2 regions of the Streptomyces sp. NPDC020780 genome follow, and region 1 is predicted to be linked to the other one. Evidence: predicted binding sites of a transcription regulator. Region 1 holds the regulator's gene; the other holds the start of a gene.
The links. Region 1 encodes HspR, which represses chaperone genes until heat shock. Its sites were predicted from a motif close to TTGAGNNNNNNNNNCTCAA; they were not measured.
Positions count from the first base shown of each region.

Region 2: the regulator HspR is predicted to act here: its motif matches at 3,755-3,773, upstream of lon (endopeptidase La).

Region 1 is NZ_JBIRTB010000006.1:343,988-359,515, reverse strand. It holds gene ACH4VO_RS14430 (SRPBCC domain-containing protein) at 1-485, opposite strand, end outside; gene ACH4VO_RS14425 (polyamine aminopropyltransferase) at 569-2,167, opposite strand; gene ACH4VO_RS14420 (DUF2617 family protein) at 2,286-2,807, opposite strand; gene ACH4VO_RS14415 (hypothetical protein) at 3,124-3,393, opposite strand; gene ACH4VO_RS14410 (pyridoxal phosphate-dependent aminotransferase) at 3,511-4,710, shown strand; gene ACH4VO_RS14405 (YbjN domain-containing protein) at 4,830-5,384, opposite strand; gene ACH4VO_RS14400 (MFS transporter) at 5,455-6,723, opposite strand; gene clpB (ATP-dependent chaperone ClpB) at 7,110-9,716, opposite strand; gene ACH4VO_RS14390 (TIGR03618 family F420-dependent PPOX class oxidoreductase) at 9,861-10,262, shown strand; gene ACH4VO_RS14385 ((2Fe-2S)-binding protein) at 10,452-10,772, opposite strand; gene ACH4VO_RS14380 (5'-nucleotidase) at 10,769-11,020, opposite strand; gene ACH4VO_RS14375 (helix-turn-helix transcriptional regulator) at 11,149-12,132, shown strand; gene ACH4VO_RS14370 (heat shock protein transcriptional repressor HspR) at 12,277-12,723, opposite strand; gene dnaJ (molecular chaperone DnaJ) at 12,725-13,909, opposite strand; gene grpE (nucleotide exchange factor GrpE) at 14,003-14,653, opposite strand; gene dnaK (molecular chaperone DnaK) at 14,650-15,528, opposite strand, start outside.
Region 2 is NZ_JBIRTB010000001.1:333,258-348,785, reverse strand. It holds gene ACH4VO_RS01590 (MarR family winged helix-turn-helix transcriptional regulator) at 1-43, opposite strand, end outside; gene ACH4VO_RS01585 (lysozyme) at 296-1,138, shown strand; gene lon (endopeptidase La) at 1,294-3,732, opposite strand; gene ACH4VO_RS01575 (spermidine synthase) at 4,294-4,977, shown strand; gene ACH4VO_RS01570 (response regulator transcription factor) at 5,209-5,946, shown strand; gene ACH4VO_RS01565 (ATP-binding protein) at 5,943-7,019, shown strand; gene ACH4VO_RS01560 (multifunctional oxoglutarate decarboxylase/oxoglutarate dehydrogenase thiamine pyrophosphate-binding subunit/dihydrolipoyllysine-residue succinyltransferase subunit) at 7,278-11,099, shown strand; gene ACH4VO_RS01555 (DUF6104 family protein) at 11,287-11,469, shown strand; gene ACH4VO_RS01550 (hypothetical protein) at 11,470-12,345, opposite strand; gene ACH4VO_RS01545 (DUF4097 family beta strand repeat-containing protein) at 12,533-13,393, shown strand; gene ACH4VO_RS01540 (helix-turn-helix transcriptional regulator) at 13,395-14,384, shown strand; gene ACH4VO_RS01535 (zinc-binding dehydrogenase) at 14,589-15,528, opposite strand, start outside.

The DNA of each region.
Region 1 (15,528 bases):
TCCGCGTCCCGCGCCGTGGCATCCCGGTCCGGTGCCGCGTCGGCCCCGTCCCGTGACGCCAGCGACTCCGTCACCAGCTGCTGCGTCAGCCGGTCCAGCAGCCGGTGCGCCGCCGCGAGCGCCGCGTCCTCCTCCAGGTCCACGATGCGGCCGTCGCCGCTCGCCGTCCCGGCGAACCCGATCGTCGTACCGCCGTCCGACTCGGTGAGGCCGATCGTCAGGGCGAGCCGCGCCGAGCCCGTGCCCCGGGCTTCCGCCCCTTCCCCCGTCACGGAGAAGCCCGTGCCGGAGGGCCGCAGCGTCAGCGACCCGCGGTAGGTGATCGTGTGCCCGCCGATCCGGAGCTTCAGCCGGCCCGCCAGCGGTCCGGCGGCCGCGTCGGCCTCCTGCTGGAAGCCCGGGACGCAGCGCGCCACCCGGGCAGGATCACCCAGCGTCCGTCGAAGGGACGCGACCGGAACCGGAACGAACACCTCATGCTCCATATCGTCCGAGCCTACTCAGCTCCGGCCGTCCCGTCAGCGCTTCCACACCCGTGACTCCTCACGGACCCCTCTCGTCCCTCACCTCACATCCGTTCCCGGTAGCGCGGGTGCACCAGCGTCGAGGGGGGTACGTCCCTCTGCCGTACCCGCTCCGCGGACCGCCCGGCCGCCGCCAGTTCCCGCTCCCCCAGCGACCGGAGCGCCGGGGCCCGCGGGTCGGTGCCGAGCCGCCCCACCCTGTGCGGGGCGGCCAGGACGAACCCCCAGTCGTGGGGCGTGCCCGGCCCGCCCGCCGCCCGGCCGGGACCCGCGGCGAGGCCGGTGAGCCGCCCCTCGACGCGGTACGGGCGCGTCGCCAGGCCGCCCGCGCGTATCGAGGCCTCCACCGTCCAGAACGTCGTCCGCACGCTGTCCGGAGCCCCCGCGTGCACCGCCAGCCGCCCGCCCGGAGTGAGGACCCGGGCGACCAAGCCGTAGAACTCGGCGGAGTAGAGCTTCGTACTGGCCGTGACGCGCGGGTCGGGCAGGTCCGAGATCACGACGTCGTACCGGTCGCGCGTGGCCCGGAGCCAGGTGAACGCGTCCGCCGTGGCCGTCGTCAGCCGCGCGTCCTCGAACGCGTGCCCGTTCAGCTTCGAGAGCGCCGGGTCCGTACGGGCCAGCCGGGTGACGCCCGGATCGAGTTCGACCACGACGACGGACCGCACGTCGCGATAGCGCAGCACCTCACGGGCGGCCAGCCCGTCGCCGCCGCCCAGGATGAGCACCCGCCCGTGGACCCCCTTCATCGCCGGGTGGACCAGCGCCTCGTGGAGGGGGCACTCGTCGCGGGAGCTGGCCCGGAGCCGGCCGTCCAGATACAGGTCGAGCGAGCCGTGTCCCGCCCCCGTCAGGACGACCTCCTGCACCTCGGTCCGCACGGCGACCCGCACCTCGGCGCCGTACATCGCGCGCCGCGCAGCCCGCTCGAAGTCGTCGACCAGCACCGACGCCGTGGCCAGCAGGGCGATCACCGTGACGTTGGCGACGATCAGCAGCCGCCGCGACCCCGGGGCGAGGTCCCGCCGGAACACCCAGAGCACCAGCGCGCCCCCGGCCGCCGCGTTGACGGCGCCGGTGAACAGCGCGCCGGAGAGCTGCCCCATCCGCGGAAGGAGGAGGAACGGAAAGGCGAGGCCGCCGACGAGAGCGCCGACGTAGTCGGCGGCGAAGAGGTCGGCGACGGCCCCGCCCGCGTCCTGCCGGTCCACCCGCTGGATCAGCGTCATCAGCAGGGGGATCTCCGCCCCGATCAGGACACCGATGGCCAGTGAGAACCCGACCAGCGCGTATCGCGACTCCCCCAGCCACGCGAAGGAGGCGTACAGGACGAGCGCCGAGGCGCCGCCGACCAGGGCCAGGGCCGCCTCGATCAGCCCGAATCCGACGGCGGCACGGCCGCGTAGACGTTTCGCGAGCAGCGAGCCCAGGCCCATCGCGAACACCATCACGGAGAGCACCACGGAAGCCTGCGTGACCGAGTCGCCGACGAGGTAGGAGGCCAGGGCGAGGAGCTCCAGCTCGTACACCAGCCCGCACGCGGCACAGATGAAGACCACGGCCAGCACCAGGAAGCGGCCGGTCCTGGGCCGCACCGGAAGCCGCGCCGCGCTCCCTCGCTGCGACACCTCGTGGTCGATCATGAAAAAGACGCTACGTGACGGAAAGGTCGCTCCTTGTCACCCACACGGGTGCAAATACGGCGATCGCGCACGGCTCCGCACCGCACCCTCGCCCTTCCGCCCCCTCATGACACCCCACTCATGACACCGGCGCCGCCGCGCGTACGCCCACCCGGGTGCGGGTGACCACCAACTGCCCCTCCTGCGGGTACGCGTGCCACGTACGCCACCGCACCTGGCCCTCCGCACTCTGCGCCAGCATCGCCGTGAAGGCGTACGGGCTGCCGGGGAAGGTGCCGGCGAGGCCGTGCGGGTGGTCGGCCACCAGGGCGAGCAACTCCTGGGCGCGCCCCGCGAACGAGCCTTCGGAGAGCGTTTCGACGCGTGCCGCGAACTCGTACTCCCAGTCCCCCAGCCGCTCGGCGACACCGAGGGGCAGGGGCGTGCTGCTGCCGGGCATGCAGGCGACGGTCTCGGAGCACGTCCCGCGCTCCTCCTCCAGCAGTACCTGATGGGAGGCGCCGAGCAGCCTGAGCTGCAGGTCGGCGCCGGCGAGCCGGAGGTCGAGCACGGCGAGGGCGGGCAGCGGCCCGCACCCCAGGGTCCAGGCCAGATCGGCGGCGCGGGTATCGGAATAGGCGGTCTGGAGGGTCGTGAGCATGGGTCGGCTCCGCAAACACACATGGACACGTGGACAGGAGGCGCCCCCGGTGCGGCGGTGCGGTGCACGTGGGGGAGGGGAACACCCGATCCGGCCCAACTCGGGTCCGAGGGCTGAATGTTCTCTCCGACGAGGGAATCATGAAGTACCCCTACCCGCAGTGTTTTTACCCAACTTGCCGTGGTTTCCATCCCTCAGGGGACAGCACGGTTCAGTTGTTCCCTGTGCGGCCCAACAAAGAGGTGCCCGGCGGGAGTTCGTCCCGTCGGGCACCTGAGCCCGTCCTGGGAGGGCGGGCAGGAACGGAAGGCGCGGTTCAGTCGCCCCCGCCCCCGCAGCCGCCCCCACCGCCGCACGAGTGGCCGCCGCCCCCGCACGAGTGGCCGCCGGAGTGACCGGTGCCGCTGTCACCGCTCCACCAGCTGCCCCCGTCGGAGCCTCCGCCACCGTCCCCACCCGATCCGCGCCGGCTGCCACGCCCGCTGCGGCCCGCCAGCGGGTCCCCTCTGCGTCCCGCGCCCGCGACGAGCGCGATCAGTCCCACGACCACGACCACCACCACGGCCACCCCGATGAACAAGGCCATCGACCTCACGTCCTTCTCTCCCCCGAAGCGAGGTCCCCGCTTCTCGACTGACCGGGAGATTCCCATGCCCCGCGGGAGCCAAAGCGGACTTGAGCAAGTCCAGAGCTTCGGCACAGGATGGCGTCCATGACACAGGGACCGCAGGGACGACCGCTGCTCAACCGCCGCCTCGCCGCGTTCGGTACGACGATCTTCGCGGAGATGTCGGCGCTGGCCGTACGGACCGGCTCGATCAACCTCGGGCAGGGCTTCCCCGACACCGACGGCCCCGATGAGGTCCGCGAGGCCGCGGTCCGCGCCCTGCGCGCCGGGCACGGGAACCAGTACCCCCCGGGCCCCGGCGTCCCCGAGCTGCGTACCGCGATCACGGAGCACCAGCAGCGGTGGTACGGCCTGACGTACGACCCCGACACGGAGGTCCTGGTCACCACGGGCGCCACCGAGGCCGTCGCCGCCGCGCTGCTGGCCCTCCTGGAGCCCGGCGACGAGGTCATCGCCCTCGAGCCCTACTACGACTCGTACGCCGCCTGCATCGCCATGGCGGGCGGGACCAGGGTCCCCGTCACGCTGCGCCCGCACGAGGACGGCTACGTGCTGGACCTCGACGAGCTCCGCGCCGCCGTCACCCCGCGGACCCGGCTGATCCTCCTCAACACCCCGCACAACCCCACGGGCACCGTCCTGACCCGGGCCGAACTGGCGGCCGTCGCCGAACTCGCCTGCGATCGCGATCTCCTCGTCATCACCGACGAGGTGTACGAGCACGTGGTCTTCGAGGGCGAGCACATCCCGCTGGCGTCCTTCCCCGGCATGCGGGAGCGCACGGTTACCGTGAGCAGCGCCGGCAAGACGTTCTCGTTCACCGGCTGGAAGGTCGGCTGGATCACCGCGAGCCAGGACCTGGTCACCGCCGTGCGCTCCGTCAAGCAGTTCCTGACGTACGTCTCCGGCGGGCCGCTCCAGTACGCCGTCGCCGAGGCCCTGCGGCTGCCGGGCAACTACTTCGACGGCCTGCGTGCGGATCTGCGGGCCAAGCGCGACCTGCTGAGCAGCGGCCTCGCCGAGGCCGGCTTCGGGGTCTTCCGGCCCGCGGGCACCTACTTCGTCACCACCGACATCCGTCCGCTCGGCGGCGGGCGGGACGGCTTCGCGTTCTGCCGCGAACTGCCCGGACGGTGCGGGGTGGTGGCCATTCCGAACGCCGTGTTCTACGACCACCGGGACCAGGGCGCGCCGTTCGTCCGCTTCGCGTTCTGCAAGCGCGCGGACGTGCTCGCCGAGGCGGTCACCCGGCTGAAGAGCCTCGCCGCGCACTGACCCGCGCGGCGCGCGCGAGGGCCCGGCCCCGGGCGGCGGTCACGACGACCACCGCCCGGACCGGGCCCTCGGTACGTGCTCGGCCGGGCACCGTGCCGGACCGGCGCGCCGTTCCCGGGTCAGCCCTCGGTGGACTGCTCGGTGCCCTCGCCCTCGGTCTTCTTCTCGCCGGGCTCCAGGCCCAGACGCTCCACGAGCCACTTGTCGAACTCGATGGAGGCCCGGACCCAGCTGACCGTCGAGGAGACGAAGTGCTCCAGGCTGACGCCGGTACCGATGAGCATCTGCGCCTCACCGATCAGCCGGACGGAGGCCGCCGCACCCTCCTCGCCCTCGTGGGAGTGGGTGTAGACCTTGGGCCACAGCGTGCGGCGGTTCCAGTCGTCGATCGCGTCGAGGAGCTCGGGACGCCGGTCCAGGGCGTGCGGGCGGTCGTAGAACGTACGCACCGAGAAGACCTGCTGCTCCTCCTCGCCGCGGAACATGAAGTACGTGCGGAACTCTTCCCACGGCGCGGCGAGGTCGCCCTCGTCGTCGACGACGTACTTCAGCTCCATCTGCTCGAGGAGCTGCTTGACGAGGTCCTGGTCCGGGACCACGGGACCCTCGGGTCCTGCCGCCTGCGGCTCGGGCTGGCCGCCGAAGTTGGGGATCGAGGACGGGTCGATAGACATCGCTGGGTACTCCTGTGGATCGCTCGTGGTTTCCTGCCGTCGACCCTAGCCGCCCTCGCGGCCGGTAGTCCTACGCGCTCAGGGGAATCGTCCCCGCGCTCGTCTCCCGGGCCCGCGCCCAGGAGACCGCGACGGCGATCGCGCAGATCGTCCCGACGAGGCCCGCCCCGCCGATCGTCCGGGCGGAGGACCCGGACAGCTCCGCCGCCAAGCCCCCCGCCGCGACACCGATCCCCTGCATGGCGGTCAGTCCCGACCTCGCCAGCCCCAGGGCCTGACCGCGCTGGCCGGCCGGGGTGAGCAGGACGAAGGTGGCTCCGGCGGTGATCTGGTACGCGGAACAGATGCCCGACACCAGCAGCACCAGCAGGGCGGGCCCCACGGCGGGGTCCGCCCAGTAGACGAGCAGCGGAACGTTCGAGCCCACCGCAAGCGGCCCGAGCAGCTGCCTGCGGCGTTCCGCGCCGACGGCCGCCCGCCCCAGGAGGGCGGCGCCGACGACCATGCCCGCGGGGTGCGCGGCCAGCAGGAGTCCCACCGACGCGGCGCTCCCGCCGGCCTCCTCCGCGAAGGGGGCGGCCAGGCCCTCCGGGAGCACGATGAACCCCGCCAGCCAGCCGAGCGCGACGAGGGAGCGCAGCCGGGGGTCCGACCAGATCAGCGCGGCGGCGCTGCCGACCTGCGCGCTCATCCGCTTGGGCCGGGCGTCGGCGCTCTCGTCCACGGGCCGCGCCTTCACTCCCAGCCGGATCAGGAGGGCGGAGACCAGGAACGTGACCGCGTTCAGTCCCAGGGAGACGTGGCTGCCCAGCCACACCACGAGGACCCCGCCGACGGCGAAGCCGACGAGCTGCCCGGCCTGGTGGGTGATGAGCATGACCCGCTGCCCCCGCTCGTACAGGCGGGTGCCGAGCACAGCCGGCATCAGGGCGCCCTGCGAGGCGCCGAACGGAGCCTCGGCGAGCTGTGCCAGCACCAGCAGGGCGGCCAGCAGCGGCAGTGGCGTACCGGGCAGGGCCATCAGCCCGACGAGGACGGCACGGACCAGGTCGCAGCCGATCATGACGGTGCGCCGGGGGAAACGGTCCGCCAGTCCGGTCAGGAGCACTCCGGACAGCAGGGCGGGCAGGCTCGTCAGGGCGTAGGCCGCCGCGGTCCAGCCCGCCGAGTCGGTGCGTTCGAAAACCAGCAGGGAGAGCGCCACCCGGGCCAGCTGGTCACCCAGGACCGACTGAGCGAAAGCCGCCCACAGAGTACGGAATTCGCTTCGGCGAATAAGACTGTCACTTCTGCAATCCTTCGGCTCCGCGTCCGCCTCACCGGGTATCCGCTCCTTCATGCCCGCACCTTACCGGTTTCCGAATTCAGGAACGCTGCGCTCGTAAGGAAGGAAAAGAGTCCGGAGTGTCCTGATATCGAGCGGGGCCCGATCACCCGCGCGGGAACGGATCCGGCTCCGAGCAAGGAGGGAAATATGTATGGCCGGGATACAAAGTGCGGCGACATCCACGAACGCCTCCTCCTTCAATTCGGCCACCGAGCGAGAGATTTCGGCTCGATTTCGGGGGCTGCCCGTCAGGCGGTGCGTGCCGCATGCACGCATGATTGCGGGCGGACCGCGCACACACGTGTCCCCCCGGCCGGAACGCGAACGTCCGGCCGGGGGGACACCGGGCCCGGTCCAGCGGGCCCTTCGCCGCCGCCGCGGCTCCTTGAGGGCCGCCCTCAGAGCTTCTTCGCCGCCGGCGCGGCTCCCACGGTCAGCCCGTCTCCGGCCCGGTCCACCCGGACCGTGTCACCGTCCTTGACCTCGCCCGCGAGGATCTCCTTCGCGAGCCGGTCACCGATCGCGGTCTGGATCAGCCGGCGCAGGGGCCGGGCGCCGTACGCCGGGTCGTTGCCCTCCACGGCGAGCCAGGCCAGTGCGTCCGGGGTGACGTCGAGAGTGATCCTGCGGTCGGCCAGCCGGCCTGCGAGGCGGCCGATCTGGAGGCCCGCGATATGGGCCAGCTCGTCACCGGACAGGGCGGAGAAGACGACCAGGTCGTCCAGCCGGTTGAGGAACTCCGGTTTGAACGAGGCCCGCACGACCTCCAGGACCTGCTCCTTCTTCACCTCGGGCTCGGTCAGCGGGTCGACCAGGAACTGACTGCCCAGGTTCGAGGTCAGGACCAGGATGGTGTTGCGGAAGTCCACCGTCCGGCCCTGCCCGTCGGTGAGCCGGCCGTCGTCCAGTACCTGGAGCAGGACGTCGAAGACCTCGGGGTGGGCCTTCTCCACCTCGTCCAGCAGGACGACGCTGTACGGACGGCGGCGCACCGCCTCGGTGAGCTGGCCGCCCTCCTCGTAGCCGACGTAGCCGGGCGGGGCACCGACGAGACGGGCGACGCTGTGCTTCTCCCCGTACTCGCTCATGTCGATGCGGACCATGGCCCGCTCGTCGTCGAACAGGAAGTCCGCCAGCGCCTTCGCCAGCTCGGTCTTGCCGACACCGGTCGGTCCGAGGAAGAGGAACGATCCGGTGGGCCGGTCCGGGTCGGCGATCCCCGCACGGGTGCGCCGGACCGCGTCCGAGACGGAGCGCACGGCCTCCGTCTGGCCGATCAGCCGCCTGCCCAGCTCGGACTCCATGCGCAGCAGCTTCTGGGTCTCGCCCTCCAGGAGCCGCCCGGCCGGGATGCCGGTCCAGGCGCCGACGACGTCGGCGATGTCGTCCGGGCCGACCTCCTCCTTGACCATGGTGTCCTTGGCGGCCTCCTGCTCGGCCTCGGCCTCGGCCGCCTCGGCCAGCTCTCGCTCCAGGCCGGGGATCTCCCCGTACAGCAGCTTGGAGGCGGTGTCGAAGTCGCCGTCGCGCTGGGCGCGCTCGGCCTGACCCCGCAGGTCGTCGAGACGTTCCTTGAGCTCACCCACGCGGTTGAGGCCCTGCTTCTCCTTCTCCCAGCGGGCGGTCAGGCCGCGCAGCTCCTCCTCCTTGTCCGCGAGGTCGCGGCGGATCTTCGCCAGCCGCTGCTTGGAACCCTCGTCGGACTCGTTCTTCAGGGCCAGTTCCTCCATGTGCAGGCGGTCGACGGCGCGCTGGAGCTCGTCGATCTCCAGGGGCGAGGAGTCGATCTCCATACGGAGCCGGGAAGCCGCCTCGTCGACCAGGTCGATGGCCTTGTCGGGGAGGAAGCGGGAGGTGATGTAGCGGTCGGAGAGGGTCGCGGCGGCCACCAGCGAGGAGTCCGCGATCTGCACCTTGTGGTGGGCCTCGTAGCGGCCCTTGAGGCCGCGCAGGATCGCGATGGTGTCCTCGACGGACGGTTCGGCGACCAGGACCTGCTGGAACCGGCGCTCCAGGGCGGGGTCCTTCTCGATGCGCTCGCGGTACTCGTCCAGCGTGGTGGCGCCGACCATGCGGAGCTCACCGCGGGCGAGCATCGGCTTGAGCATGTTGCCCGCGTCCATCGCCGAGTCACCGCCGGCGCCCGCGCCGACCACGGTGTGCAGCTCGTCGATGAACGTGATGATCTGGCCGTCGCTCTCCTTGATCTCGGAGAGGACGGTCTTGAGGCGCTCCTCGAACTCACCGCGGTACTTGGCGCCCGCGACCATCGCACCGAGGTCCAGGGAGACGAGCCGCTTGTTCCTGAGGGACTCGGGGACGTCACCCTTGACGATGCGCTGGGCGAGACCCTCGACGACGGCCGTCTTGCCGACGCCGGGCTCGCCGATGAGCACCGGATTGTTCTTGGTCCTGCGCGACAGCACCTGCACGACGCGGCGGATCTCCTGGTCCCGGCCGATGACCGGGTCCAGCTTGCCCTCACGCGCGGCGGCCGTGAAGTCGGTGCCGAACTTCTCCAGGGCCTTGTACTGGCCCTCGGGGTCGGGAGTGGTCACCCGGCGCCCTCCCCTGCTCTTCTCGAACGCGTCCAGCAGCTTCTCGGCGCCGGCTCCCTGTCCGTCGAGGATCTCACCCGCGCGGCCGCCCTTCGCGGCGATGGCGATCAGCAGGTGCTCGGTGGAGAGGTAGTCGTCCCCGAGCTCCTTGGCCCGCTGGTCAGCGTCGGCGAGCACGGCGAGCAGGTCACGACTGGGCTGGGGCGGCGCCACGGTCGACCCGGTGACACTCGGCAGCGCGCCGAGGAGCCGTTCGGCCTCCGTACGCACGGCCACCTGGTCGGCCTCGACGGCGGCCAGCAGGTCGGTGATGTTCGCGTTGTCCTCACCGGCGAGCAGTGCGAGCAACAGGTGTCCGGGGGTCAGATCGGGGTGCCCGTCCTTGACGGCCCTGCTGGTGGCCGCGTTGAGGGCGTCCCGGCTCTTGTTGGTCAGCTCGGCGTCCACGGGCGCTGTCTCCTCCTCGTGCTGGTGTATCCGGCCTGGCAACTATGACTCTCACAACGAGTACAAAGTTGAGTCTATTCCACTCAAGCCTGAACCGTCGCCTCCGCCGTGGCCCTTCGTGTCCCCTGTACCTAGGCTGACCCCATGCCTGATGTACGCAACCCCGGACCCGAGTACCTCGCCTTCTGGCGGGAGCGCCACGTGTGCACGCTGACGACGCCGCGGCCCGACGGGACACCGCACGTGGTGCCGGTCGGCGTGACGTACGACCCCGAGACGCTGACGGCGCGCGTCATCACCGACGGGCACAGCCGGAAGGTCGCCCACGTCCTGGCGGCCGGCCCGGAGGGGGCACGGGTCGCGGTCTGCCAGATGCAGGGGCGCCGCTGGGCGACCCTGGAGGGCCGCGCGGTGGTCCGCACGGAGCCCGGCGAGGTGGACGACGCCGTACGCCGCTACGCGGAGCGGTACGAGCGCACGCCGAGGCCGAACCCGGACCGGGTCGTCATCGAGATCGCCGTGGACAGGGCGCTCGGAAGGGGCTGAACGTCTTCGCTCCGTCTTTCCTGCGGCCTTTCACTTTCCGCCGCACTTTTCTTTTCCTTTTCCCTTCCCTTACCCGCCCGGACCCGGTTTCCGGTTCCGGGCAGCACAACGGCGCCACCGTGTTCAGGTCACGATGGCGCCGTTGTGTGGGGGAAGCGCCTGAACGATATGGAACGACGGGGGAATCGTTCAGGCACTGCGGGGGGTGGCGGAAATGGCTTCTTGTTCGAACAGCTCGTGGTCGCGCTGATCGAGATTGACGAAAATCATGCCGTACCTCACGGCACAGCGAACCGGTTGCGGAGCCCCCCGGGGCCGACGGAGGCATCGATAGGCGCGGATGTCCTCATCCGTTTCCATCACGACGACGATCGGCTCTCCGAACAGGGTGACCATCAACGAATCGCCCTGGCGGGTGAGGGCCGTGAGCAGATCGATGAAGTGCCACCCTGACCGATACGCCGTAGCCATCTCCCGCCGGAAGGTGCGGTCGTCCGGAGGGGTGGTCATGCGACTGTGCGAGCCGGAGCGTTCCAGCCGATGTCGCCCTGGGCGTTCCAGCCGATGTCCCCCTGGCCACCCTGGGGAGCGATCCAGCCGATGTCCTTGGGCGCTGCTGCCTGCACGTTCCAGCCGATGTCACCCGGCGCAGCAGCCGCCTCGCTGCTCCAGCCGATGTCGCCCGCGCTCGACAGCCCGAAACCCATGGCCGCGACGAACGAGGCGGCAAGCGCCGAGCGAAGCATTCGCTTGTACATAGTCGGCTTCGTCCTCACTTGTGGATTCTTCTCCCCCGCACTGAAGACGATGTCTCACCTGGGCACTCGAACACCACCGAGTCGATGCATCATGTTCCTGTAAGAGCAGGAAGCTGGGGGGTGGAGATATGGGCGCAAGTACCGCAAAACCGGTACATCCTCATGGGATCGCCGATCTGTGTGAAGACGGAGTGCGCCTTTACGCCATCGCGTTGCGTACCGGGCGGATCGCCCGCGCCGAGGTCGAACCAGCCCCCTGCCTGATCGAGTTCGCCCTCCTGCATCCCGATCCCGACGCCACGGACTGGCTCCGCCCGGTCGCCCCGTCGGCGGTCCTGGCCCAGCACATGCATCCCATCGAGCGCGAGATCCAGGAACGGCGGCGGCATTCCTTGGCGCTGGCCGAGTGTTTCGAGCCGTTCATGGACATCAGCGCCCAGGGCCCCTCGACCACGCACGCCATCACCGTGCTGGAGGGCGTCAACCGGATCAACGCGTCCCTGGACCTGGCGACCGCCGAATGCCGCTCCGAGGTCCTCACGGTCCAGCCGGGCGGCGGGAGGCCCGAGGACAGCCTCAGCAAGTCCCTGGAGCGCGGGCTGTCGGTCGTGCACCGCGGCGTCAGGATACGCACGCTTTACCAGCACACCGCGCGCCACAGCCAGAGCACGCTCGCCTATGCCGAGCGCATGGCCGGCGACCACGTGGAGATACGCACCCTCGAAGAACTCATCGAACGCCTGATCGTCTTCGACCGCACCGTCGCTTTCATACCCGCCCAGGACGACCGCATGGTCGCCCTGGAGCTACGGCACCCCGGCCTGGTCGAGTACCTCGCCAAGGTCTTCGAACAGCTCTGGACCAGGGCGGCCCCGCTGCTCGAAGAGATCAAGTACGAGCCGACTCCCGCGGGCATCAGCGGTGTTCAGCGCTCCATCGCCCAACTCCTCGTCGAGGGACACGTGGACGACTCCATCGCCCGCCGCCTCGGCATGAACGTCCGCACCTGCCGGGCCCATGTGGCCAAACTGTCGGCCACCCTCGGCAGCACGAGCCGCGCCCAGCTCGGCTACCTGATCGCCCGTTCGGGGATCCTGGACCAGGACGCCTGACCCCTGAGGGCTCCGGCACCACGGAAGCGGCCGGAGGCCGTCCTGCGAGCCGTACGGGCGGCTCCCCGCCGCACTCCGGCCCCCACGCGGACAGGGCCCGCCCCCGGGTCGTGAAACCCCGGGGGCGGGCCCTGTCCGGCCGTCTCAGTCCTTCGGCCTCTTGGGCCGCCAGACCACCAGCGCACCGGCCTGCTGCACGTCCTGGTACGGGACGAGGTCGCGCCGGTAGGAGGCGTGCACCTGGGCCTCGCGCTGCTGCATGGCCACGGCCGCGCCGTCCACGGCCGCCGAGAGCTCGGCGACACGCTGCTGGAGCGCGGCGACCTGGTTCTCCAGCTCGATGATGCGCTTGATGCCCGCGAGGTTGATGCCCTCGTCCTGCGACAGCTGCTGCACCGTGCGCAGCAGCTCGATGTCCCGTGCGGAGTAACGCCGGCCGCGCCCTGGCGTACGGTCGGGCGAGACCAGGCCGAGACGGTCGTACTGCCGCAGCGTCTGCGGATGCAGGCCCGAGAGCTGGGCCGCGATCGAGATCACGTAGACAGGTGATTCGTCCGTCAGCTGGTACGGATTACGTCGACGGCCGTCCATCTCAAGCTCCCTTCGCAGCCTGGAACAGCTCCGCCCGCGGGTCCTCCCCCGCGGTCGCCTTCCGGTAGGCCTCCAGGGCCTCCTGAGCCTCCGCGCCGAGGTCGCCGGGTACGGAGACCTCGACGGTGACCAGCAGGTCGCCCCTGGTCCCGTCCTTGCGCACGGCACCCTTTCCGCGGGCCCGCATCGTACGCCCGTTCGGCGTGCCGGGCGGGAGTTTCAGGGTGACGGGCGGTCCGCCGAGCGTGGGCACCTTCACCTCACCGCCGAGCGCCGCCTCCACGAAGGTGACGGGCACGGTGACCGTGAGGTTGTCGCCCTTGCGGCCGAAGACCGGATGGGCGCCGACGTGGACGACGACGTAGAGGTCACCGGCCGGGCCGCCGCGCTCGCCGGGGCTGCCCTTGCCGCGCAGCCTGATCCGCTGCCCGTCCAGGACGCCCGCAGGGATCCGCACCTGCATGGTGCGCGCCGACTTCGCCCGGCCACTGCCCTTGCAGACGTCGCAGGGGTCCTGCGCGATGAGGCCGCGGCCCTTGCAGTCCACGCAGGGGTCCGTGAGCGAGAATCCGCCGCCGGTCCCGCGCGACACCTGCCCGGTACCGACACAGGTCGGGCAGACCCTCGGAGTGCCGTTCTTGTCTCCGGTGCCCGAACATGCCTTGCAGGGGGCCTGGCTGGACATCCGGAGCGGGACCGTGGCCCCGTCGACGGCCTCCGTGAAGCTGAGGGTCACCTCGGACTCGATGTCCTGGCCGCGGCGGGGCTGGACACGGGTGCCCGCACCGCCCCGGTTGAACAGTCCGCCGAAGACGTCGCCCAGGCCACCACCGCCGAACCCACCGGCGCCGCCCTGACCGCCGCCCCCGGGCGCTCCCCCGAAGAGGTCGCCCAGGTCGAAGTTGAAGTTGCCGCCCGCACCACCGGGACCCGCCCGGAAGCCCCCGTTGCCGAACAGGGCGCGCGCCTCGTCGTACTCCTTGCGCCTCTTGGGGTCACCGAGGACGTCGTTCGCCTCGGAGATCTCCTTGAAGCGCTCCTCAGCCTTGGAGTCGCCCTTGTTGGCGTCCGGGTGGAACTCGCGGGCGAGCTTCCGGTACGCCTTCTTCACCTCGGCGTCGGTGGCGTCCTTGGGGACGCCGAGAACCTTGTAGTAGTCCTTCTCGACGAAGTCCTTCGTGCTCATCGACGTCCCTCCTTCCGGACGATCGGCCGTGCGGCCGGCCAGTCGGCCGGCCGCACGCCCCGTCGGTGTGCACCGCAGTGGTCGGACGTGATGTCAGACCTCTTCGGTGCCACCGCTCTCCTCGTCGTCTGCCTTCTCTTCCTTGGCCGCCGCGGGCGTGGCACCCGGCTGCGGCTCCGCCACGGCCACCCGCGCGGGGCGGATCGTGCGCTCCCCGATGCGGTACCCCGGCTGCAGGATCGCCACGCAGGTCGTCTCCGTGACGTCCGGCGCGTACGAGTGCATCAGGGCCTCGTGGATCGTCGGGTCGAAGGGCTCGCCCTCCTTGCCGAACTGCTGGAGTCCCAGCTTCGCGACGACCGTCTCCAGGGATTCGGCCACCGACTTGAAGCCGCCGACGAGCTCGCCGTGGTCCCGGGCGCGCCCGACGTCGTCGAGCACGGGCAGGAGCTCGGACAGCAGGCCCGCGACCGCGACCTCCTTGACCTGGACCCGGTCGCGCTCCACACGGCGACGGTAGTTCTGGTACTCGGCCTGGAGCCGCTGCAGGTCGCCCGTGCGCTCGTTGAGCGCGGTGCGGACCTGGTCCAGCTGAGCTGTCAGGGCCACTGTCTGCTGTACGTCCCCGGCCGGGGCCGCCGCCTCCTCCTCGGAGGGGGTGGCGGCCGTCGGTTCGGCGTCGTCGGAGTTGGCGCCGGAGGGGACGTCAGGCTTCTCCTCGAAGCCCGGAGTCTCCTCGGTCACGCCGCACCGCCCTTCTGGTCCTTCTCGTCGTCCACGATCTCGGCGTCGACGACGTCGTCGTCGGCCTTGGCCTGGCCGTCACCCGGCGCCCCGGCGCCCGGCGTCGCACCCTCGGTCTGGGTGTTGGCGTACATCGCCTGGCCCAGCTTCTGGGAGACGGCCGCGACCTTCTCGGTAGCCGTACGGATCTCGGCGGTGTCCTCGCCCTTGAGCTTCTCCTTCAGCTCGGTGAGCGCGGTCTCCACCTCCGTCTTCACGTCGCCGGGGACCTTGTCCTCGTTGTCCTTGAGGAACTTCTCCGTCTGGTAGACGAGCTGCTCGCCCTGGTTGCGGGACTCGGCGGCCTCACGACGGCGGTGGTCCTCGTCGGCGTACTGCTCGGCCTCTTCGCGCATCCGGTTGACCTCGTCCTTCGGCAGCGAGGAGCCACCGGTGACGGTCATCTTCTGCTCCTTGCCGGTGCCGAGGTCCTTGGCGGCGACGTGCATGATGCCGTTGGCGTCGATGTCGAACGCGACCTCGATCTGCGGCACGCCCCGCGGGGCCGGCGGCAGGCCGGTGAGCTCGAACATGCCGAGCTTCTTGTTGTACGCCGCGATCTCGCGCTCGCCCTGGTAGACCTGGATCTGCACGGACGGCTGGTTGTCCTCGGCCGTCGTGAAGATCTCGGAACGCTTGGTCGGGATCGTGGTGTTGCGCTCGATGAGCTTGGTCATGATCCCTCCCTTGGTCTCGATGCCGAGGGACAGCGGGGTCACGTCGAGGAGCAGGACGTCCTTGACCTCGCCCTTGAGGACACCGGCCTGGAGCGAGGCGCCGATGGCGACGACCTCGTCCGGGTTCACACCCTTGTTGGCGTCCTGGCCGCCCGTGAG
Region 2 (15,528 bases), on a different contig from region 1:
CGGCCGGCGGACCCGGTTCACTTCCGCTTCCACTGCCGTGCACGTCAGCACCCCTCGTCCGCTTTCCAGCCGGTGAAAGTTTCTTTCAGCTCCGGCCATCGCCGCAGCTCCGCCAGTATTTCGCAGGCGTAGACCTCCGGCAGCGCCCGGGCCCTCTTCCGGACACGGGTCTACGTGCGTAGCTTCATGGGTGCCAAGGGTGGCATGTCCACACCATGGCGCACCCACCGCAGGGGTGTCCCGCACCCGTCCCTGCGTCACGAGTTCCCCCCACCGAGCCCTCGGAGGCACGCACATGCCCGTGCTCAGACCCGGAACCACGACGTCCCGCCGCTCGCGCTTCGCCGCGGCGGGAACGCTCGTCGCCGCCCTCACCCTCCTGGCCGCCCTGCCGGGCGCCGCATCGGCCGCCGACACCGCCGCCGTCCCCGACCGCGGTACGGCCAGGATGGGCCAGGGTGTCGTCGCGCACGACGGCCAGCGCACCGGAAGCTCCACCGGTACGACCGCTGTCCAGACCGAAGGCGTGGACGTCAGCAGCCACCAGGGCAACGTCGCCTGGTCGACCCTCTGGAACAGCGGTGTGAAGTGGGCCTACGTGAAGGCCACCGAGGGGACGTACTACAAGAACACCTACTTCACGCAGCAGTACACCGGGTCGTACAACGTCGGCATGATCCGGGGCACTTACCACTTCGCCACCCCCGACACCACGAGCGGCGCGACCCAGGCCAACTATTTCGTGGACAACGGGGGCGGCTGGTCGAGGGACGGCAGGACGCTGCCGGGCGTGCTCGACATCGAGTGGAACCCGTACGGCGCGCAGTGCTACGGCAAGACCCAGGCCGGCATGGTCTCGTGGATCCGGGACTTCGTGAACACGTACAAGGCCCGCACCGGACGGGACGCGGTGATCTACACCGCGACGAGCTGGTGGAAGGACTGCACGGGCAACAGTTCCGCCTTCGGCGCCACCAACCCGCTCTGGGTGGCCCGGTACGCCAGCACGGTCGGTGAACTCCCGGCCGGCTGGGCCTACTACACGATGTGGCAGTACACCTCGTCCGGCCCCACGGTCGGCGACCACAACCACTTCAACGGCGACGTGGACCGCGTGGTGGCGCTCGCGAACGGCTGACCCGTCCGACTCACCGGGCGGGCCCCGGCGGCATGGGGAATGCCGCCGGGGCCCGCCCGGCGAGGACAGGCGGAACGGCCCGCCCTCCCTCACGGGAGAGACGGGCCGTCCGTACCGGTCGCGCGCGTGATGCCACGCCCGTCACAGCATGGCGCCTACGCCACGGCCGGGATCCTGTCCTGCGCCCGGGCCGAGGCCGGGGCGAGAGCGATCTCCAGCACCTGCCGGACGTCGGTCACCGGGTGGACCTCCAGCTTGTCGAGGACCTCGGCCGGGACGTCGTCCAGGTCGGGCTCGTTCCGCTTGGGGATCACCACGGTGGTGATGCCGGCCCGGTGCGCGGCCAGCAGCTTCTGCTTCAGGCCGCCGATGGGCAGCACCCGTCCGGTCAGCGAGACCTCGCCGGTCATCGCCACGTCCGTGCGGACCAGCCGCCCGGAGAGCAGCGAGGCCAGCGCCGTGGTCATGGTGATACCGGCGCTCGGGCCGTCCTTGGGAACCGCGCCCGCAGGGAAGTGGATGTGCGCTCCCCGGTCCTTGAGGTCCGCGACCGGCAGCTCCAGCTCCGCGCCGTGGGACCGCAGGAAGCTCAGGGCGATCTGCGCGCTCTCCTTCATCACGTCGCCGAGCTGACCGGTCAGGGTCAGTCCGGACGCGCCGGTCTCCGGGTCGGCCAGCGACGCCTCGACGAACAGCACGTCGCCACCCGCTCCGGTGACCGCGAGGCCGGTGGCCACCCCCGGCACCGCGGTCCGGCGCTCGGCCGGCTCCTGGGCGGATTCGGGGACGTGGTGCGGCCGGCCGATCAGGCCGCGCAGATCGCCGTCGGACACCGTCAACGGCAGCTCGCGCTCGCCGAGTTCGTGCTGGGCCGCGACCTTGCGCAGGAGCCGGGCGACGGCCCGCTCGAGGTTGCGTACGCCGGCTTCCCGGGTGTACTCGCCGGCCAGCTTGCGCAGGGCGGACTCGTCGAGGCTCACCTCGTCCTTCTCCAGCCCGGCCCGCTCCAGCTGGCGCGGGAGCAGGTGGTCACGGGCGATGACGACCTTCTCGTCCTCCGTGTAACCGTCCAGCCGGACCAGCTCCATGCGGTCGAGCAGAGCCTCCGGGATGGCTTCGAGCACGTTGGCCGTGGCCAGGAACACCACGTCGCTGAGGTCGAGTTCGACCTCGAGGTAGTGGTCGCGGAAGGTGTGGTTCTGCGCCGGGTCGAGCACTTCGAGAAGGGCGGCGGCCGGGTCGCCCCGGAAGTCGGACCCGACCTTGTCGATCTCGTCGAGCAGGACCACCGGGTTCATCGAACCGGCTTCCTTGATCGCCCGCACGATGCGTCCGGGCAGGGCGCCGACGTACGTACGCCGGTGGCCCCGGATCTCCGCCTCGTCCCGGACACCGCCGAGCGCGACCCGGACGAACGTGCGTCCCATGGCGTGGGCGACGGACTCGCCGAGCGAGGTCTTGCCGACACCGGGCGGCCCGACCAGCGCCAGTACGGCACCGCCGCGCCGGCCGCCGACGACACCCAGCCCCCGGTCGGCACGCCGCTTGCGCACGGCGAGGTATTCGGTGATGCGTTCCTTCACGTCCTGCAGGCCCGCGTGTTCGGCGTCGAGGATCTCCTGGGCGCCCTTGATGTCGTAGGCGTCCTCGGTCCGCTCGGTCCACGGCAGTTCCAGGACGGTGTCGAGCCACGTGCGGATCCAGGAGCCCTCCGGGCTCTGGTCGGACGCGCGCTCCAGCTTGTCGACCTCCTTGAGCGCGGCCTCACGCACGTGCTCCGGCAGGTCGGCGGCCTCGACACGGGCCCGGTAGTCGTCGGACTCGTCGGCGCCGGAACCGGATTCGCCGTTGAGCTCGGAGAGCTCCTTGCGTACGGCCTCCAGCTGGCGCCTCAGCAGGAACTCGCGCTGCTGCTTGTCGACGCCCTCCTGGACGTCCTTGGCGATGGACTCGGCCACGTCCTGCTCGGCGAGGTGCTCGCTCAGCCACTGGATGGCGAGCTTCAGGCGGGCGACCGGGTCCGTGGTCTCCAGCAGCCGCACCTTCTGGGCCGTGGTCAGGAAGGGCGAGTACCCGGAGTTGTCGGCGAGGGCGGAGATGTCGTCGATCTGCTGGACCCGGTCCACGACCTGCCAGGCACCGCGCTTCTTCAGCCAGCTGGTGGCGAGGGCCTTGTACTCCTTGGCCAGCTCCGCCGCCGGGCCGGGCGACCCGTCGGTCACGGAGCCGTCGATCCGGGTGCCCTCCACCCACAGCGCGTTTCCGGGACCGCTGGTCCCGGCACCGATCCGCACCCGGTCGCGGGCCCGGATGAGTGCCCCGGGGTCCCCGTCCGAGAGCCGTCCGACCTGTTCGACGGTGCCCAGGACACCGGTCCCGGTGTAGTTGCCGTCGATGCGCGGCACGAGCAGCACCTCGGGCTTGCCGCCGCCGGACCGCGCGACGGCCTGGGCCGCCTCGACGGCGGCGCGCACCTCCGCGTCGGACAGGTCGAGCGGTACGACCATCCCGGGCAGGACGACCTCGTCGTCGAGCGGCAGCACGGGCAGGTCGATCGGCGTGGACGCCTCGGACGCACGGGACTCTGCAGTCATGATCTCCCCTTCAGCAGGCAAGTTGAGCTATGCCGACTCAATGCTTGTGAGCCGCCGAATGTTCCCCACCCGGTGTTCGCTCTCAGCGATCACCCCGCGCCCCGCCCCGACCTGCGGGAATCGCAGAACGCGGAGGTCCGGCGCCGGACGCCCCGGCCTCGGGCGCGAAGCCGGCCGGCCGAGTGCCCGGACACTGCGCCCGCACGTCCCCGCAACCCCGCCCCACCCGGACGTGCGGCACGGCGAGCGACGCAGGGCGCGTACCTCTACGGCAGCACCACGAGGGACGCCGTCATTCCCCTCACCCGGCCGCCCCGGAGCTTCCGGCCGCGTTCCGCTCACCGGCCGAGGCCCTCGCGGACCGGGCCGCCGCCCACGCCCGGCGAACCGGCGGAGGTGCTCGACACTCGCGCATCCCGCCCCCGTCCACCGACCGGCTGCCCGGGCGCCCGGCACTCAGGGGTGAGTCGGAGGAAATCGACTGGTCCCCTCGGGCGGGGAACGGGGAGGATGGCCCGGATCGGCACCGTCAGCCCCGACCCGAGACCGGAGACCGCGCCCATGCCCGCCACCCACGCCCCCCGTCCCGTCACGCTCGACCGGCGCGAGGGGCCGTACGGCGAGGTCGTCCTGCGGGAGCGCGGTGACGACTTCGAGATCATCGCCAACGGATGCTTCCTGATGGACACCTCGGACGGGCGCTCCGAGCGGCTGCTGATCGACGCGGCGCTCGACGCGCTGCCCGCCGGCCGGCCGGATCCCTCCGTGCTCGTCGGCGGACTGGGTGTGGGCTTCTCGCTGGTCCGGGCCGCCGCCGAGCCGCGGTGGGGCCGGATCCTCGTCGTCGAGCGCGAGCAGGCCATCGTGGACTGGCACACCGAGGGGCCGCTCGGCCGGATCTCCGCCGCGGCCCTCGCCGACCCGCGGACCCGCATCCTGCGGACGGACCTGGTCGACCACCTCCGGACGACCACGGAGCGTTACGACGCACTGTGCCTGGACATCGACAACGGCCCGGAATGGACCGTTACCGAGGACAACGAAGGCCTCTATTCGCCCACCGGACTGGCCGCCTGCCGGGCGCGGCTGACGCCCGGCGGGGTCCTCGCCGTGTGGTCCGCGCAGCCGTCACCGGCCTTCGGGGAAGCGTTGCGGAATGCCGGATTCCACGCGGTACGGACCGAAGAAGTAGCCGTTGCCCGAGGTGTGCCGGACGTGGTCCATCTCGCACGCGCGGCGCACTGACCGCATCCCGGCCCCCGGAGTCCCCGCACCCCACGGATGGGAGCGCTCCGGGGGCGTACTCCGGCGTGACCGAGGGGGTAACGGCTTCACGTCGTACAACACCCTGCGTAGCCGGGAGCCGTCCTCTGCCTCTACGCTGCTGAACGGCACAAGGGATCACCGACGACATCCACAAGCGACAACCGTGCCTCCGGGGGAATGGCCTCCGCGAGGACGGGCAGGGGCGGGGCGATGGAACAGACACACACCACCCACAACGGCGTCGCGGCCACCCCCGGGGCTCAGCGCCGGGTGCTGGTGGTCGAGGACGACCCGACGATCGTCGACGCCATCTCCGCCAGGCTGCGGGCCGAGGGCTTTCTGGTGCAGACCGCGCTGGACGGACCGGCCGCGGTGGACGCGGCCGAGGCCTGGCAGCCCGACCTGATGGTGCTCGACATCATGCTTCCGGGCTTCGACGGCCTGGAGGTCTGCCGCCGCGTGCAGGCCCAGCGCCCGGTACCGGTGCTGATGCTCACCGCACGCGACGACGAGACCGACATGCTGGTCGGCCTCGGGGTCGGCGCCGACGACTACATGACCAAGCCGTTCTCCATGCGTGAGCTCGCCGCGCGGGTCCACGTCCTGCTCCGCCGGGTCGAGCGTGCCGCGCTGGCCGCCGTCACCCCGCGCAGCGGCATCCTGCGCCTGGGAGAACTGGAGATCGACCACGCGCAGCGCCGGGTGCGGGTGCGCGCGGACGACGTCCACCTCACGCCCACCGAGTTCGACCTGCTGGTCTGCCTCGCCAACACCCCGCGCGCCGTGCTCTCCCGCGAGCAGCTCCTGGCCGAGGTATGGGACTGGGCGGACGCCTCGGGTACCCGCACGGTCGACAGCCACATCAAGGCCCTGCGCCGCAAGATCGGCGCCGAGCGCATCCGTACCGTGCACGGCGTCGGGTACGCCCTGGAGACACCGGCGCCATGACGCGGCCCGGCTCCGGACTGCGGCCTTTCTCGATCAAGGCGAAGCTGGGCACGCTCGTCGTGATCTCGGTGTTCATCACCACGGGTCTGCTGATCGTCGCCCTGCGGACCAGGACCGAGTTCCGGTTCATCACGGTCTTCTCGGTGATAGCCACCCTGCTGATCACCCAGTTCGTGGCCCACGGTCTGACGGCCCCGCTGGACGAGATGCGGGCCGTGGCCCGGTCGATCTCGCACGGCGACTACACGCGGCGGGTGAGCGGTGCCGGGCGGCGTGACGAGCTCGGCGACCTGGCGCAGACGATCAACCGCATGGCGGACGACCTGGAGGCGGAGGACCGGCACCGCAAGGAGCTGGTCGCCAACGTCTCCCACGAACTGCGGACACCCATCGCCGCCCTCCGGGCCGTCCTGGAGAACGTGGTGGACGGGGTGTCGGCCGCCGATCCCGAGACGATGCGGACGGCGCTGAAGCAGACCGAGCGCCTGGGCAGGCTGGTGGAGACCCTGCTGGACCTCTCCCGTCTGGACAACGGAGTGGTGGCGCTGAAGGCGCGCCGCTTCGAGGTGTGGCCTTATCTGTCGGGCGTGCTGAAGGAGGCCAATCTCGCGGCCTCGCAGCGCCGGCTCTCGTCGGGCTCCGGCAACCACTCCCGTACGGACGTCCATCTGCATCTCGACGTGTCGCCGCCCGAACTGACGGCGTACGCGGACGTCGAGCGGCTGCACCAGGTGGTCGCCAACCTGATCGACAACGCCGTCAAGCACAGCCCGCCGCACGGCCGGGTCACGGTGCTGGCGCGGCGCGGGGACCATCCCGAGTCGCTGCAGCTCGAGGTCATCGACGAGGGTCCGGGCATCCCGGAGACGGAGCGGCACCGGGTCTTCGAGCGGTTCAACCGGGGCCGGGCGCCGTCCCCGCACGGCCCCGGCAGCGACGGAGGCACCGGTCTGGGGCTGGCCATCGCCCGGTGGGCGGTGGATCTGCACGGCGGCCGCATCGGTGTGGCCGAATCGGCTCGGGGCTGCCGGATTCAAGTCACCCTTCCGGGGAACCCGCAGCTCTGGGATTGACCGTGCGTTCGACCTGGAGGGCCTCGTTCTCCTCGTCGCCCGAGAAGAGATACGGTCCAGGGGGCCGTACCACCGGCCTCGCGTACCCGAAGTGCAGCGGAACCCCGGTTGTTTCCCGCCATTTCATGCACCGAAACCCGGCTTCGGATGTGATGTGCACGACGAAGACCGGCCCGGCCTGCACGTTACGGTTGGGGAGGCGTAGCCTTGATTCCCGCTGTCCATCACCTTGTGAAGCGGAAGAGGGCGGTTGCCGCCGTGTCGTCTCAGTCCCCCAGTAACTCGAGCATCTCGACCGATCAAGAAGCAGGCTCCGGTTCCAACCCGGCCGCCGCTTTCGGCCCCAATGAGTGGCTCGTCGACGAGATCTACCAGCAGTACCTGCAGGATCCCAATTCGGTCGATCGCGCCTGGTGGGACTTCTTCGCCGACTACAAGCCGGGCACGTCCGGCACGGCGGACAAGCCCGTTCCCACAGCTGCGGCCGCGCCGGCCGCGCCGGCCGTGAACGCGGTCGACAACGCCGCTCCGGCCAAGGCTCCGGCACCCGCGGCTCCCGCCCCGGCGCCGGCCGAGGCGGCTCCCGCCCCGGCCGCGCAGCCCGCGGCACCGGTCAAGGCGGCAGCCCCGGCCAAGGCGGCCGCACCGGCCGCCGCGCCGGCGAAGGCCGCCCCGGCGCCCGCAAAGGAGGAGGCCTCCACCGAGGCCCCGGCCGGCCCTGAGTACGTGACGCTGCGCGGCCCGTCGGCCGCCGTCGCGAAGAACATGAACGCCTCGCTGGAGCTGCCGACGGCCACGTCCGTCCGCGCCGTCCCGGTGAAGCTGCTCTTCGACAACCGCATCGTCATCAACAACCACCTCAAGCGCGCCCGCGGCGGGAAGATCTCCTTCACGCACCTCATCGGGTACGCGATGGTGCAGGCCCTCAAGGCCATGCCGTCGATGAACTACTCCTTCGCGGTCAAGGACGGCAAGCCGACCCTGGTCAAGCCGGAGCACATCAACCTCGGCCTGGCCATCGACCTGGTCAAGCCGAACGGCGACCGCCAGCTGGTCGTCGCGGCCATCAAGAAGGCCGAGACGCTCAACTTCTTCGAGTTCTGGCAGGCGTACGAGGACATCGTCCGCCGCGCCCGCGTCGGCAAGCTGGGCATGGACGACTTCACCGGCGTCACCGCCTCGCTGACGAACCCCGGCGGCATCGGCACCGTCCACTCGGTGCCCCGCCTGATGCCCGGACAGGGCCTCATCATGGGCGTCGGCGCGATGGACTACCCGGCCGAGTTCCAGGGCACCTCGCAGGACACGCTGAACAAGCTGGGCATCTCGAAGGTCATGACCCTGACCTCGACGTACGACCACCGGGTCATCCAGGGCGCCGCCTCGGGCGAGTTCCTGCGCGTCCTGTCCCAGCTCCTGCTCGGCGAGAACGAGTTCTACGACGAGATCTTCAAGGCGCTGCGCATCCCCTACGAGCCGGTCCGCTGGCTCAAGGACATCGACGCCTCGCACGACGACGACGTCACCAAGGCGGCTCGGGTCTTCGAGCTGATCCACTCCTACCGGGTCCGCGGCCACGTCATGGCCGACACCGACCCGCTGGAGTACCGCCAGCGCAAGCACCCCGACCTGGACATCACCGAGCACGGCCTCACCCTGTGGGACCTGGAGCGCGACTTCGCGGTCGGCGGTTTCGCCGGCAAGACGCTGATGAAGCTCCGCGACATCCTCGGTGTGCTGCGTGAGTCGTACTGCCGCACCACCGGCATCGAGTTCATGCACATCCAGGAGCCGAAGGAGCGCAAGTGGCTCCAGGACCGGGTGGAGCGCCCGCGTCCGAAGCCCGAGCGCGAGGAGCAGCTCCGCATCCTGCGCCGCCTGAACGCCGCCGAGGCGTTCGAGACGTTCCTGCAGACCAAGTACGTCGGCCAGAAGCGGTTCTCCCTGGAGGGCGGCGAGTCCGTCATCCCGCTGCTCGACGCCGTCATCGACTCCGCGGCCGAGGCCCGCCTCGACGAGGTCGTCATCGGTATGGCCCACCGCGGCCGTCTGAACGTCCTGGCGAACATCGTCGGCAAGTCGTACGCGCAGATCTTCCGGGAGTTCGAGGGCAACCTCGACCCGCGGTCGATGCACGGCTCCGGCGACGTGAAGTACCACCTGGGCGCCGAGGGCACCTTCACCGGTCTGGACGGCGAGCAGATCAAGGTCTCGCTGGCCGCCAACCCCTCGCACCTCGAAGCCGTCGACCCGGTCCTGGAGGGCATCGCCCGCGCCAAGCAGGACATCATCAACAAGGGCGGTACGGACTTCACGGTCCTGCCCGTCGCGCTCCACGGCGACGCGGCCTTCGCCGGCCAGGGCGTCGTCGCCGAGACGCTCAACATGTCGCAGCTGCGCGGCTACCGCACCGGCGGCACCGTCCACGTGGTGATCAACAACCAGGTCGGCTTCACCGCCGCCCCGGAGTCCTCGCGCTCCTCCATGTACGCCACGGACGTGGCCCGCATGATCGAGGCGCCGATCATCCACGTCAACGGTGACGACCCGGAGGCCGTGGTCCGCGTCGCCCGCCTGGCCTTCGAGTACCGCCAGACGTTCAACAAGGACGTCGTGATCGACCTCATCTGCTACCGCCGCCGCGGTCACAACGAGGGCGACAACCCGGAGTTCACCAACCCGCAGATGTACACCCTGATCGACAAGAAGCGCTCGGTGCGCAAGCTGTACACCGAGTCGCTCATCGGTCGTGGCGACATCACCCTGGAGGAGGCCGAGCAGGCGCTCCAGGACTTCCAGGGCCAGCTGGAGAAGGTCTTCGCGGAGGTCCGCGAGGCCACCTCGGCTCCCTCGCAGCCGCATGTGGCCGACGTCCAGGCGCAGTTCCCGGTGGCTGTGACCACCGCGATCTCCCCGGAGGTCGTGAAGGTGATCGCCGAATCGCAGGTGAACATCCCCGACGGGATCACCGTCCACCCGCGTCTGCTGCCGCAGATGCAGCGCCGCGCGGCCTCGGTGGAGAACGGCACCATCGACTGGGGCATGGGCGAGACCCTCGCGATCGGCTCGCTGCTGATGGAGGGCACTCCGGTCCGGCTCGCCGGACAGGACACCCGCCGCGGCACGTTCGGTCAGCGTCACGCGGTCCTCGTCGACCAGAAGACGGGCGAGGACTACACCCCGCTGCTCTACCTCTCCGACGAGCAGGCCCGTTACAACGTCTACGACTCGCTGCTCAGCGAGTACGCGGCGATGGGCTTCGAGTACGGGTACTCGCTGGCCCGTCCGGAGTCGCTGGTCATCTGGGAGGCGCAGTTCGGTGACTTCGTCAACGGCGCCCAGACCGTCGTGGACGAGTTCATCTCCTCGGCCGAGCAGAAGTGGGGCCAGACGTCCGGCGTCACCCTGCTGCTCCCGCACGGTTACGAGGGCCAGGGCCCGGACCACTCGTCCGCCAGGCCGGAGCGCTTCCTCCAGCTCTGCGCGCAGAACAACATGACGGTCGCGATGCCCACACTGCCGTCGAACTACTTCCACCTCCTGCGGTGGCAGGTGCACAACCCGCACCACAAGCCGCTGATCGTCTTCACCCCGAAGTCGATGCTCCGCCTCAAGGCGGCCGCGTCGAAGATCGAGGAGTTCACCACCGGCGGCTTCCGCCCGGTGATCGGCGACGAGTCGGTGCAGGCCGAGGCGGTCCGCAAGGTCGTCTTCGTCTCCGGCAAGCTCTACTACGACCTCGACGCCGAGCGTGAGAAGCGGGGCGACACCGAGACGGCGATCATCCGTCTGGAGCGCCTGTACCCGCTGCCGGGTGCCGAGATCCAGGCCGAGATCGCCAAGTACCCGAACGCCGAGAAGTACCTCTGGGCGCAGGAGGAGCCGGCGAACCAGGGTGCGTGGCCGTTCATCGCGCTCAACCTGATCGACCACCTGGACCTGGCCGTCGGCGCCGATGTGCCGCACGGCGAGCGCCTGCGCCGCATCTCGCGTCCGCACGGCTCGTCCCCGGCGGTCGGCTCGGCCAAGCGCCACCAGGCTGAGCAGACCCAGCTGGTCGCCGAGGTCTTCGAGGCCTGACCCCGGAGGCCGTCGGAGGCCGAGGCCGCCGACGGCCAACCGGCCGCTTACCACAGAGGGCCCGGCCCCGCGCTCGACGCGCGGGGCCGGGCCCTCGGTGGCAGAGCCGCCCGGAACGATCCCGGCGGTTCCCGTAGCCCTACCCTTGCAGTGACCACCACTGTCCCCACCCGGAGCGAGCACAGGCATGTATTTCACGGACCGCGGCATCGAGGAACTGGAGAAGCGGCGCGGTGAGGAGGAGGTCACCTTCGAGTGGCTCGCCGAGCAGCTGCGTACGTTCGTCGATCTCAACCCCGACTTCGAGGTTCCCGTCGAGCGACTCGCGACCTGGCTGGCACGGCTGGACGACGAGGACGAGGACGAGTAGTCACCGCATGCGGCCGCTCACGGCCTTACGGCCCGCTTCGCCCCTGAACCTGTTGTACGCGAGCCCCAACGTGCCGTGGAGCAGCAGGATCAGGCCGGCCGCGAGCCAGCCGCCGCTGCGCCGGCGGGCGCCCCACAGGGTGAGCGGCACCCCCGCGGCGACCTGCGCCACGGCGACCGCGCGGGCCTTCGGACCGAGGACCCAGGGGCCGAGACTGCCGCTCTCCAGGGCGTCGAGTTCCAGCCGCACCGCATCGCGCCGGCCGCCCCACTCGATCTGCCGCACCTCACGGTGGGCCCCGGCGGACGCACGCAGCCGGTCGGCCGGTTCGCCCGGCGACAGTCCGGGCGGCAGCGACAGTCCGGTGCGGGCGAGGACGGCCAGCAGCCCACGGAGCCGGGCGTCGGCGTCGGCCTCCGGGTCCGGACGGGTGAGGGTGTCGAGCACCTGGGCGTCCAGGACGGGGTCCAGGCCCAGCCGGGCGGCGAACGACCGCATGGCCTCGTCCTCACCGGCCGGGGTGCCGTCGGCCAGCCAGACGTAGCCGACCGGGCGGCGGAAGCCCGCGGCCAGGGTGTAGCCGGACCTGTCGCCGTCCCACCACAGGGCGAGGGCGGGCCAGGCGGAACCCACGGCGAGCGCCGTGGCCCAGCCACCCACGACCCGGTCGACGGGCTCCGGGCCCGTGTCGCCCGTCACGCCGCCGCCGGCCTCGTGGCCCTCCGGCTGCCAGGGCTTCCCCTCGGGGACGAGCGCGCTCCAGCCGTCCCCGGCGGGCACGAGCAGCATGCGCTCCCGCAGGAGATGGGCCACGGGCCGTACGGTCTCGGGGTCGGCCCGGCACAGCAGCAGAGCGCCCACGGATGTCGCGGTCATGGTCCACACGCTAGGGCAATGTGCCCGCGTATGAGCTCTTTGATCCCTTGAGGGGCGACCCGTCGGCCTCCGTCGCCCCGCCGGACCACCTCCCGGATTCGCTCTTGACTTCGGCAATCCGCGATATATCGTGTTCCCAGAAGACGCGATATGTTGCGTCATGCCGCACACCAGGGAGGCCGGATCCATGCCCGAGTCGAGGTGGAACGTCGCCGAGCCGCAGAGGCTTGCCTTCGGCGAGCCCGTGACAGCGCTCCATGTGCGTATCGTCGACGGCACGGTCAACGTCGTCGGCACCGATGAGGCGACCGCACGCCTGGAGGTCTCCGAGATCGAGGGCCCGCCCCTGATCGTGACCCAGCAGGACGGCAGGATCACCGTGGCCTACGAGGATCTGCCCTGGAAGGGATTCCTCACCTGGCTCGACCGTAAGGCTCCGCGCCGCCGGGCCGTCGTCTCGCTCGCCGTACCCGCCGGCGCGGCGGTGGAGGTGGGGGTCATCGGTGCCGGAGCGGTGGTTTCCGGGATCCGAGGGCGCACGGAACTGCGCGGCATCACGGGCGACACGACCTTGGTCGGCCTCACGGGCGCGGTCCGCGCCGAGACCGTCTCCGGCAGCCTCGAGGCACAGGGTGTCATCGGGGACCTGCGCTTCCAGTCCGTGTCCGGCGACCTGACGGTCGTGGACGGCGCCGGCACCTCGGTCCGGGCCGAGTCCGTCACCGGTGACATGGTGCTGGACCTCGACACGTCGGACAGGCCGACGGACATCCGGCTGACCACGGTCTCCGGCGAGGTCGCCATCCGGCTTCCGCACCCGGCCGACGCCAGGGTCGAGGCGAACACAGCGAGCGGCGCGGTCTCCAACGCCTTCGAGGCTCTCCGGGTCAGCGGTCAGTGGGGCGCGAAGAAGATCACCGGCACCCTGGGGGCGGGCACGGGGAAGCTGAAGGCCACCACCGTCTCGGGGTCGATCGCCCTGCTGCGCCGCCCACCCGCCGAGGACGACGACCTGGTCGACGCCGAGCCGACCGGAAAGGTGCTCTGACATGGCCCCCGTATTCGCCCACGGCCGTCTGCGCCTCTACCTCCTGAAGCTGCTGGACGAGGCCCCGCGCCACGGCTACGAGGTGATCAGGCTCCTGGAGGAGCGTTTCCAGGGGCTGTACGCACCGTCGGCCGGCACGGTGTATCCGCGGCTGGCCAAGCTGGAGGCCGAGGGCCTGGTCACGCATGCCACCGAGGGCGGCCGCAAGGTCTACTCGATCACCGAGGCCGGGCGTGCCGAGCTGGCGGGCCGCAGTGGCGAGCTGGCCGATCTGGAGCTGGAGATCCGGGAGTCCGTCTCCGAGCTCGCCGCCGAGATCCGCGACGACGTGCGCGGTGCGGCGGGCAAGCTGCGCAGTGAGATGCGTGCTGCGGCGTCCGAGACCCGGCACGCACCGGACGGCGGACGGAGCGGCTGGGAGCCCGGCTTCGGCGAGGATCCCCGCGAGAGCGAGGCGTGGCGCATGGCCAAGGAGGAGCTGCGCAAGGCCAGGCACGAGTGGAAGGAACAGGCACGCCGGGCGAAGGACGAGTCCCGCCGTGCTCGCGAGGACGCCGAGCAGGCCCGCCGTCAGGCTCAGGAAGCGCACGAGAAGGCACGTGAGCAGATGCAGAACGCCGCCCGCCAGGTGCAGGAGCACTTCGCCCGCGGCGACTGGCCGACGGGTGTGCGGGAAGGACTCGCCGAGATCACCGGACAGCTCGGCGGCTTCGCCAGGACGGGCACCTGGCCGTCGTACAGCAGGCCGGACCCTGCGGCCCCGGACATCGAGTGGGCCGCGGACACGGCCTCCACAGGAGATCCGGCCCGTGATCTGGACCGTCTGCTGGACCGATTCCGCGACGACGTCCGGGACGCCGCCCGGGACCATGGCGTCACCGACGCCCAGCTCACGGAGGCCCGCGGTCACCTCGCCGCGGCAGCGACCCGGATAGACACGCTCCTGCGGAGAACGGCAGGGGACGGGGCGGCCTCGCGCAAGAAGCCCTGACCGCCGGGTCGCTTCCGGCCGGCCGCCGGTTGTCCTCCGTCTGCCCTCTCACCGTCCGGCGATGAGAGGGCGGACGGACGAGAGGGGGGTGGATGGCGCAGCACGGGTCGAAGGGGCGAAGGGAGCCGCGGCCCCGTCGCCGTACAAGGGCCGGGCCGGGGCCTCAGCGGGAAACCTCGGGATGCGGGGGTTCCGCCGCAGTCGTCACGAGGCGCTGAGCACGATCTTCCCGAACAGGTCCCCGGCGGCAAGCCGCTCGAATCCCTCGCGGGCCCGGTCCAGCGGCAGGGTCGCGTCGATGACGGGCCGGACCCCGGTGGCCGAGCAGAACGCCAGCAGGTCCTCCAGTTCGTCCTTGGTACCCATCGTGGAGCCGACCACCTTGAGCTCCAGGAAGAAGATCCGGGTCAGTTCGGCGTGTGGGGGCCGGTCGCCGCTGGTCGCCCCCGAGATGACCAGCGTGCCTCCGGGGCGCAGCGACTTGACCGAGTGCGACCAGGTGGCGGCCCCGACCGTCTCGATGACGGCGTCGACCCTCCGGGGCAGCCGCGCACCGGGCTCGTAGGCCTCGACGGCGCCCAGTTCGACGGCCCGCTCGCGCTTGGCCTTGTCACGGCTGGTGGCGAACATCCTGAGTCCGGCGGCCTTGCCCAGCACGATCGCGGCGGTGGCCACGCCACCGCCCGCGCCCTGGACGAGGACGGAGTCGCCGGGCCGGACACCCGCGTTGGTGAAGAGCATCCGATACGCGGTCAGCCAGGCGGTCGGCAGACAGGCCGCCTGCTCGAAGGTCAGTTCCTTCGGCTTGGGCAGCACGTTCCAGCTGGGGACGGTGACCAGTTCGGCGAAGGTGCCCTGGTAGCGCTCGGTCAGGATGGATCGGGGCTCGTCGGGACCGACCCCGTGGCCCGTCTGGCCGATCACGGAGTGCAGGACCACTTCGTTGCCGTCCTGGTCGATCCCGGCGGCGTCGCAGCCGAGGATCATCGGCAGCTTGTCCTCGGCAAGGCCCACGCCCCGCAGGGACCAGAGGTCGTGGTGGTTGAGCGACGCGGCCCTGACCTGGACGGTGGTCCATCCGGGTCGCGGCTCCGGTGCCGGGCGTTCGCCCAGTTCGAGTCCGTCGAGGGGCTGGTCACGGTCG